Regions from separate parts of the Leifsonia sp. KNZ13-11D genome, predicted to be linked through region 1. Evidence: riboswitches for the same ligand, from Rfam matches in the RefSeq annotation. Region 1 holds a riboswitch; the other holds the start of a gene.
The links. A riboswitch is a leader RNA that binds a small molecule or an ion and turns the genes downstream of it on or off. The one in region 1 is predicted to bind ZMP and ZTP.

Region 1 (4,652 bases):
GATGAGACGGTACCGTTCGATCTCGGCCGACGCGTCGTCGACGTGATCGGCGGCCCGGGGCACGAGCCGTCGGCCGTGGTGTTCTTCGATCGGGCGACGGGCATCCTGTTCACCGGGGACACGGTGCTGCCGGCGCGGCTGTACGTCCGGGACCTGCCGCAGTTCCGCTCCACCATCGAGCGGCTGATCCGCTTCCGCGACGACCCGACCGCTCCCGTGCGGGAGCTGCGCGGCGCGCACGTCGAGATGTCGACAGACCCCGGCGTGGACTACCCGGCGGGCACTGTCGACCAGCCCGACGAGGCAGAGCTGGCGCTGCGCCCGCGCATCCTGGATCGCGTGCTCGCCGCCCTCGACGAGCTGCGCGGGATGCCCGGCGAGCGCGTCGTCCGCCGCCGCTTCATCGTCGTCCTCGACCGCTGACGCCCCTCCGTCGAGTACACGAAAACTGCACGCCCGCACGGCGCGTCGCGTGCACTTTTCGTGTACTCGACGGTGGGGCTCCGGGCGCGGGGTCAGGGGGTGACGGGGGTGGGGGTGCCGTGGGTGAGACGGAGGAGGTCGTCGAAGGTGGTCGGGAAGACGGTGTGGGCGTGGCCGGCGGCGGCCCAGATCTCGGGGTAGCCGGCGAGGGAGACGTCGACCAGGGTGCGGAGCGGCGCGGGGTGGCCGAGCGGGGCCACGCCCCCGATCGTCTGGCCGGTCGCGGCCTTCACGGTCTCGGGGTCGGCGCGGCGGATGCGGCCGCCGAGCCGCTCGCCGAGGAACGGGGTGTCGACGCGGTGCGCGCCCGAGGTCATCACCAGCAGCGGCTCGCCGTCGAGGGTGAAGACGAGCGAGTTGGCGATCGCGCCGACCTCGACGCCGAGCTCCGCCGCGGCGGCGGCGGCCGTCGGCGTCGCCGTCTCGAACCAGCGGACGCGCGGCTCGACGCCCGCGGCGAGCAGGGCCGCCTCCACGCGCTCGACCGCGGGATGCGATCGGGCGGTGTCGCTCACGCCAGCTCCCGCTCGGCCGACTCCACCACGTTCTGCAGCAGCAGTGCCCGGGTCATCGGGCCGACGCCCCCGGGGTTGGGCGAAACCCAGGCGGCCACTTCGGCGACCTCGGGCGCGACGTCCCCCGCGACGACGCTCTTGCCGGTCAGCGGGTCCTCGACCCGGCTGACGCCGACATCGAGCACGATGGCGCCCGGCTTCACGTTGTCCGCCGTCACGAGGCCCGCGACGCCCGCCGCGGCGACGATGATGTCCGCGCGGCGCAGGTGGTCGTCGAGGTCGCGCGTGCCGGTGTGCGTCAACGTCACGGTCGCGTTGTACTCGCGCCGCGTCAGCAGAGAGCCGATGGCGCGCCCCACGGTGACGCCGCGGCCGACGACCACCACATCCTTGCCGCGGATGTCGATGCCGTGACGCAGCATCAGCTCGATCACGCCGCGCGGCGTGCACGGAAGCGGCGAGGTGATCGGGCGGTTGACGTTCAGCACGAGCCGGCCGAGATTCGTCGGGTGCAGCCCGTCCGCATCCTTCGCCGGGTCGACGAGCTCGAGGATGGCGTCGGTGTCGAGGTGGCCCGGAAGCGGCAGCTGCACGATGAAGCCGGTGCAGTCCGGGTCCGCGTTCAGCTCCTCGACGACCGCCTCGAGCTCGGCCTGCGAGATGTCGGCGGGCAGGTCGCGGCGGATGGACGCGATGCCCACCTCCGCGCAGTCGCGGTGCTTGCCGGCGACATACCACTGCGAGCCCGGGTCGTCGCCGACGAGAACCGTTCCGAGTCCGGGGACGATCCCCTTCTCGCGCAGCGCGCTGACGCGCTCCTTCAGCTCCGCCTTGATCTCGGCGGCCGTCGCCTTCCCGTCCAGAATCTGTGCGGTCACGGAATCTCCTTGCGTTTACACATGCCTGCCCACCGCCGAGTACACGAAAACTGCACGCGAATCGCCGTGCGAGCGTGCAGAAATCGTGTACTCGATGGCGGGGATTGTTTGGGCGGGGTCAGATCGAGGAGGGGAGCTCGACGGGGAAGCCCTCCTGGCCGGACGGGGTCAGGCCGGGGTAGAGAGGGAAGGCGGCGGTCAGGGCGTCTACGCGCGCGCGGAGGGCGCGGGTATCGGCGCCGGGACGCAGCGCGAGCGCGATGATGTCGGCCACCTCGGTGAACTCGGTGTCGCCGAAGCCGCGCGTCGCCAGCGCCGGCGTGCCGATGCGGAGGCCCGAGGTGACCATCGGCGGGCGCGGGTCGAACGGCACAGCGTTGCGGTTCACCGTGATGCCGACCTCGTGCAGCACGTCCTCCGCCTGCTGGCCGTCGAGCTCCGAGGTGCGGAGGTCGGCGAGCACCAGGTGCACGTCGGTGCCGCCGGTGAGCACGTCCACGCCGGCGGCGCGGGAGTCGTCGGCCGTCAGGCGCTCGGCGAGGAGCTGCGCGCCGCGGATGGTGCGCGCCTGGCGGTCCTTGAACTCCTCGGTCGCTGCGAGCTTGAACGCGGTCGCCTTCGCGGCGATCACGTGCATGAGCGGTCCGCCCTGCTGGCCGGGGAAGACGTTCGAGTTGAGCTTCTTCGCGAGCTCCGTGTCGCGGCTGACGATGAAGCCGGAGCGCGGTCCGCCGATCGTCTTGTGCACGGTGGAGCTGACGACGTCCGCGTAGGGCACGGGCGACGGGTGCAGGCCCGCGGCGACGAGACCGGCGAAGTGCGCCATGTCGACCCAGAGCTTCGCTCCGACCTCGTCCGCGATCTCGCGGAACGCCGCGAAGTCGAGCTGACGCGGGTACGCCGACCAGCCGGCGATGATCACCTGCGGCTTGTGCTCGAGCGCCTTGTCGCGCACGATGTCCATGTCGACGAGGAACGTCTCCGGGTCGACGCCGTACGAGACGGCGTTGTAGAGCTTGCCCGAGAAGTTGAGCTTCATACCGTGGGTCAGGTGGCCGCCGTGGGCGAGCTCCAGGCCCAGGATGGTGTCACCCGGCGTCGCGATGGCCGACAGCACGGCCGCGTTGGCGGACGCACCGGAGTGCGGCTGGACGTTGGCGTACTCGGCGCCGAACAGCGCCTTCGCCCGGTCGATCGCCAGCTGCTCGGCGATATCGACGTACTCGCACCCGCCGTAGTAGCGACGGCCGGGGTAGCCTTCCGCGTACTTGTTGGTGAGCACCGAGCCGACCGCTTCGAGCACGGCGCGCGGCACGAAGTTCTCGGAGGCGATCATCTCGAGGTAGTCGCGCTGGCGGCCGAGCTCGAGCTGCAGCACCTCCGCGATCTCGGGGTCGACCTCCGCCAGAGGGGCGGTGAACGTCGAGGGGAGGGTATCGGTCATTGCCGGCTCCTTCATACAGGGATGGACCAATCCGTAGCGACCCAGGCGCGCGGCCGCATCCATCCGTGTTCTCGAGATACCGTGTCGCTCCCCGATGGTGACCATCTGAGCGCCAGTCGCGACGCGCCAAGCATAGCAAAGCGAGCGACCGGCGGAACCCTTGCGGGTTTGTGAGGAGCCCTGCGATACTCGCTGTGGCCGACCCCTCGCGGGGCGGGCGACGTCGGCCTCCTCCGTTCTGATCAGACCCTGAGGAGTGCCCTGTGGTCGTGCCCCGCCCTGTCCGCACCGACCCGTCGGACGCGTCCCCCTTCGTGCTCGCCGGCGCCGCACGGATCAGCGTCGCCGGTCCCGGGGCGGATGCGGTCGCCCGCCTTCTCGCTGCGGCCCTGGCCGCCGGGTTCGGCCACGAACCCCACATCGTCGACGAACCGCCGGCGTACGGCGACATCGCGATCGTCATCGCACCCGGCGAGGGACCGCACGAGGACGGCTCGGACAGCGCCGAGGGCTACACGCTGGAGGTCGCCGCCGAAGGCGTCCGCATCGGTGCGGCCACCCCGGCCGGCGCGTTCTGGGGCGTCCAGACGCTGCGGCAGCTGCTGCCCGCGGCGCAGGAGGGCGAGCTGATCGCGGTCGACGCCCAGCGCATCCACGACCACCCGCGGTACGCGTACCGCGGCGCGATGCTGGATGTGGCGCGCCACTTCTTCACGCCGGCCGAGGTCCGGCGCTTCATCGACGCGATCGCCCTGCTCAAGGTCAACCACCTGCACCTGCACCTCACCGACGACCAGGGCTGGCGCCTCCACATCGAGTCCTGGCCCGAGCTCACCCGCATCGGCGGCTCCACCGGCAGCGACGGGAGCCGCGGCGGCTTCTACACGCAGCGGGAGTACCGGGAGCTGGTCCGGTACGCCGCCGACCGGCACATCACCGTGGTGCCCGAGATCGACATGCCGGGCCACACCAACGCCGCGCTCGCGTCGTATCCCGAGCTCAACCCGGACGGCGTGGCCCCAGCTCTCTACACCGGCTCGGAGGTCGGCTTCAGCACGCTGCGGACCGGCGACGCCACCACCGAGCGATTCGTGAGCGACGTCATCCGCGAGGTGGCGGCGCTGACGCCGGGGCAGTACCTGCACATCGGCGGCGACGAGTGCCTCAGCACCCCGGAGGCGGACTTCGTCGCGTTCTCGAATCATGCCGCCGCGGAAGTGGCCCGGAACGGGAAGACGCCGATCGGCTGGCACGAGCTCGGAAAGGCCGACGCCCTGCCGGTGGGCACGGTCGGCCAGTACTGGGACTTCACGACGCCGCGCGACCGGGCGG
Region 2 (4,652 bases), 790 kb from region 1:
CTGGCCGTGCTGTTCATGGGCTACACGCAGTCGATGGAACTCGGCGTGGTCGTCTTCGGCGCTGTCTGGCCCGTGTTGCTGCAGGTGCGGCTGTCCGCCCGCGAGATCGACCCCATCCTGATGGATGTGCGCCGCACACTGCGGATGGGCCCGGTCGCCACGTTCGCGAAGATCATCCTGCCCGCGGTGACGCCCGGCATCATGCTGGGCGTGGTCATCACCGCGCCGCTGACCCTGGTGCTCGCGCTCGTGGTGGAGATCAGCACGCAGGTCTCCGGCATCGGAAAGCTGCTGGAGGACGCGCAGCAGACCTTCCTGTCGGCGCAGGTCTTCGGGCTGATCGTGATCGTGGGCGTCATCGCCCTGGTCGTCAACGGGATCCTCGCGCTGATCGAGGCCCGGCTGCTGCGGTACCGGCCGCCGGCGGAGTGATCCGCGTCAGCGCGGGTGCGGGTGTGCGTGCGCGTCCGGGTCGATGTCGGCGTCGGCGAGCAGTTCGCGCAGCCGCGGGTCGGAGTCGAGCCCCAGGTAGGACGCGAAGGTGGCCAGCGCCCCCAGTTTGCTCTCGTCGGTGAGCGTGCGGTGGAACTGGAACACTTTCTCGTGCACCTCCAGGTCGATCGCCCGCAGAAGCTCGATCCCCTCCGGCGTCGCGCGCACCAGGATGACACGCTTGTCGGCGTTCGTGCCGTACCGCTCGAGCAGCCCGTCCCCCTCCAGCTCGCGCACCAGCCGTGAGGTGAGCGCCGGCGCGATCGCCAGCCGCTCCGCCAGCGTGGACACCGACAGCGGCTCATCCGCCCCGAACACCTGCAGCAGCGCCTGGTGCCGCAACGGCTGCAGCCCCGCCGCCACCGCCTCCCCGTCGAGCAGGTGCAGGATGCGCCGCATCACGTACCGCCCGTGGGCGATCGCGCGCACGTGCGTTGCGAAGTCGGCCTCGCGAGCCTCACCCGCACCGCGGGACCACACCCGTCCCGGCGGGAGGTGCGCCTCCTCCTCGTGCGGAATCGCCGCCTTCGCGGTGCGACCGGCGGCCGCAGCGTTCGTCCCCGAGGTGCTCGCCATCTCATCCCATCGATTAGTGACCGTAGTCAATGACCTAGAGACACTGTATTCGACGCGGGCGAACGCAGGCACCAGGCCACGACGTGGGGCCACGGTCCGTAGCCGTCGTCCGGGGTGATGTGCCCGGCCCCCTCCACGACGGTCGGCCGGATGCCGAGGGGCTCGCCGTACATCCCGGCCGCACCGGAGGGGTTGTAGGGGTCCGCGTCCGAGCAGAAGACCGCGAGCTCCTCCGTCGCGCTGGCGCGGACGGCCTGGACGTCCAGGCGGTCGATCACGAAGGAGGCGGCCTCCGACGGCAGCCTCTCCGAGGCCGGTGGTGAGACGAGCAGGACGCGGCGGACGGGAGGGACTGCGCCGCGTGCGGCCGCGTGGAACCAGAGCAGGCAGGACAGCGAATGGCAGACGACGGTCGTCTGATCCGGGTCGAGCGCGGCCAGCTCGCGGCGGAGAACCGTCGACCACTCGTCGAGCTCTGGAGCATCGGGGGAGGGGAGTGCCGGATATCGGACCTCGTGGCCGCGCTCGACGAGCGCGGCGGCAAGGAGGAACTGCCAGTGCTGCGGCGGTCGCCGGTTGCCGAGTCCGTGCAGGATCAGAAAGCCCTCCGTCACACCGCACACACTAGTACGCAGGTGTCAGGCGCAAGACCGGCCGGGGTCCGATCCGCACCCGTTCGCGGCCTGCCCTAGTGGTGGAACAGCCGGAGGCCTGTTTGCACGTGTGTGATGCCGTGCGCGCGTGCTGCGGCCTCGACGTCCGGGGTCCGGGCCGAGCCGCCCGGTTCGACGATGGTGCTGACGCCGTACTCGGCAGCGTGCTCGACGTTGTCCGTGAACGGCAGGTAGCCGTCGGAGACGAGCGTCACGCCGGTGAGTTCCTCGGCCCACTGCTCCCGCCAGCCCGGATCCCCGTACAGCGCGCGGGCGTCGCCACCGAACAGGCGGCCGAACTCCTCGAGCTGGGTGCGGGTCATCTCGTTTCCCGCGAACCGGATCTGCCAGTTCAGCCGGTCCTGACGCTTCATCCCCGGCACGACGGGCAGCTCCCGCACGGCCGGGTGCCGGCGCAGCCACCACACGCGAGCCTTCCCCCTGCCAGACGGACGCAGTCGACCCGGTTCTGCTGACCGGCGCCGACTCCGACGGCGGCGCCCTCGCGGATGAGGGCGACGGAGTTCGATTGCGTGTACCGGGCGGCCGCCATCCCGACCAGCGCGTCGAGGCGCCCACCAGGATCGGGCAGCGCCCGCGCCGGTAGCGCTGCCGCGAGGTCCGCGGTGTCCCGGTCCTGCTCGATCGTCGCTCCGAGCACGTCCCGCCGTTCCCGCGCCGGCACGTCACGGGCCGGGGACGCCTCGAAGACGAGGAAGCGTCCCGCCCGCTTCTCCCGCAGCACCTCCACCGTTCCCGGTTCGAAACCGGGGGCGATCAGCGCGTCGGCGATCACCGTGCGAAGAAGGTTGGCGGTCTCGACGTCGACGGGTCGCGACAGCGCGATCACGTCGCCGAACGACGACTTCGGGTCGGCGTCCCGGGCTCGCACGTACGCGGACGCGAGCGGCCCCGGATCCGACACCCTCCACGTCTCCGCCGCCGTGTCGTCGACCCGACCGGCGACGGCCACGCCCGCCGGCGACACGTGTTTGAACGACGCGGCGGCAGGCGATCCCGTCAGCCGGTCGACGTCGCTCGCGAGCGCGAAGGCATTGAGCGCGTCGAGGTAGTTGATCAGCGATGGGTCGCCGTTCACTGTTCTCGGGCCGCCCGAGAGCAGGTCGGCGGACTGGTGCGGATTCATGCCATAGCGCACGGGGGTTCCCATCTCGTCGGATCGATGGGCACCCAGGCGGACGATGCCGGTCACGTGCTCCCCGCCGGTCAACCCGGCCACGCCAGTCGCACACCCAGACTAACCGCCGGCTCAGTGCAGCGCTGCGGAGTAGCCGCCGACGAACTCACGCCGCCCGGAGGTGAGGGTGAAGCGGAGCAGATGCCACGCGCCGCCCGGGCCCCCGAGGCCCCGCGCGACGGATTCCGCATCCAGTCGCCGGAGGTCGAGGAGCCGGGCGAACGCCTCCGGGAGCGCCTTCTCCAGCGGTGTCTCGGTCTGAACGCCGGCCTCGCCGATGCGGTCGGGGCCCAGCTTCTCGATCAGCTGACGCGCCCCGCCGGGTCTGGCGAGCGTCCCGGCCAGTTCGCCGCTCCGGTCGCCCAGACGCTGCAGCAGCGCACGCGACCCGACGATCGTGGTCCGGCCGTCCTCACGGAAGGCGGTCAGGAGGTGGGTCTGATCGCCGAGGTCGACTCCGACCCGGATCTCCTTCGTGGCCGGCGCCTCCATCCCGGCGACGGCATCCGGGGGGAGGAATCCCTGCAGGAGCGGCATCACGGCTGTTCCGCCGTGCGTGACTTCCAGCGTCGCGCCATCCGGCACCAGACCGCCCAAGCCCATCAGGAGGGGCTGCAGATCCGCGTCCGGGGCGAGGATCTCGAGGTTTCGCTGCCCGACATGGCGGTTCTCGTTGACCAGGAGCGGCCCGTGGTAGTCGTCGGCGGGGCAGGTCGCGCTCGCGATCATGCACCAGTGCCCGAAAGCGCCCTCGGCCACCGTCCACGGCGCGTCCAGTTCGACGACGGCCACCGACCCGGGGCGGGTGCGGTCGTCCAGACGGTCGACCATCCGGCCGCCGACGAGGTGCTGCTCGTAGTAGGGGTCCGAAGCATTGCCCGCGCCGATGAATCCCGGCTCCACCACCCACACCCGCACGTGGACGCCGACAGCGGGCAGCAGTCCCAGATTCCACACGCGGACGAAGACGCGGTAGCTGCGCCCGGCCTGAGCCGTCGCCTCCAGGCGTGCCGGATCGAACGGACCGGTGTACGCGGCGTCGAGCAGGAGAATGTCCGGCGACTCCCAGCAGACGGTGGGCGGCCAGAGCGGCCGCTGCCCGCGATCGCCCGGCGACATCGCCCGGATCAGCAGGTAGGGGTAGACGTCCTCGCGGCGCGGCCGGTGCTCGCGGGAGATCGAACGGGCCTGTTCCTCCCACTGCCGAGCACGGTCGGGGTCGGGCTTCCACCCTGCGTCCGGGTCCGGGAAGTCCGGCTTCCGCGGCGGCGCGCCGACCGGATCCGCGACGGTGCCGCCCTGCTCCGCCAGCTCTTCCGGTGTCAGTTCGGGATGCTCCGGGCGCGGCGGAAGCCGATCGTCGTCCACGTCATCCCTCCCTCAGCCAGCGTCGCCACTCGCTGTCGGTGAACGGCTCGTGGCCCTTCGACGGCAGGCATGCGTCCGGCGTCTGCGGCCCGGGCGGCGGAACCACGGCCCGGGTCAGATAGTGCACGGCCAGATCGCGGGTGGGGTCGTAGAGGCGCGTGCCGGCCGGCGGGTCGCCCGCGACGAACGGGGGAGCGTCGGTGTCGGGGTGAAGGAACTGGGGCGGCGTGCAGGGCTGGGTGTAGGCGAACCCGGTCGTGTCGGTGATGTACTCCCACTCCCCGCGTGCCGGATGGGCTGCGTCCCGACCGAGTCCGTGCCTGTCGAAATCCCAGCAGTGCCAGGCGTACCCGCGATCGCTGTCC

Region 2: another riboswitch for ZMP and ZTP. It lies ahead of ACR9Y5_RS01460 (hypothetical protein); the one in region 1 lies ahead of glyA (serine hydroxymethyltransferase).

What each region holds. Positions count from the first base shown of each region.
Region 1 covers NZ_JBPGWU010000001.1:1,066,725-1,071,376, reverse strand. The annotation lists gene ACR9Y5_RS05410 (MBL fold metallo-hydrolase) at 1-423, shown strand, start outside; gene ACR9Y5_RS05405 (YbaK/EbsC family protein) at 516-998, opposite strand; gene ACR9Y5_RS05400 (bifunctional methylenetetrahydrofolate dehydrogenase/methenyltetrahydrofolate cyclohydrolase) at 995-1,876, opposite strand; gene glyA (serine hydroxymethyltransferase) at 1,995-3,320, opposite strand; ZMP/ZTP riboswitch at 3,353-3,450, opposite strand; gene ACR9Y5_RS05390 (family 20 glycosylhydrolase) at 3,590-4,652, shown strand, end outside.
Region 2 covers NZ_JBPGWU010000001.1:281,180-285,831, forward strand. The annotation lists gene ACR9Y5_RS01440 (ABC transporter permease) at 1-432, shown strand, start outside; gene ACR9Y5_RS01445 (MarR family winged helix-turn-helix transcriptional regulator) at 439-1,068, opposite strand; gene ACR9Y5_RS01450 (RBBP9/YdeN family alpha/beta hydrolase) at 1,095-1,682, opposite strand; gene ACR9Y5_RS01455 (hypothetical protein) at 1,757-2,095, opposite strand; gene ACR9Y5_RS01460 (hypothetical protein) at 2,092-2,934, opposite strand; ZMP/ZTP riboswitch at 2,904-2,980, opposite strand; gene ACR9Y5_RS01465 (hypothetical protein) at 2,992-4,287, opposite strand; gene ACR9Y5_RS01470 (zinc dependent phospholipase C family protein) at 4,289-4,652, opposite strand, start outside.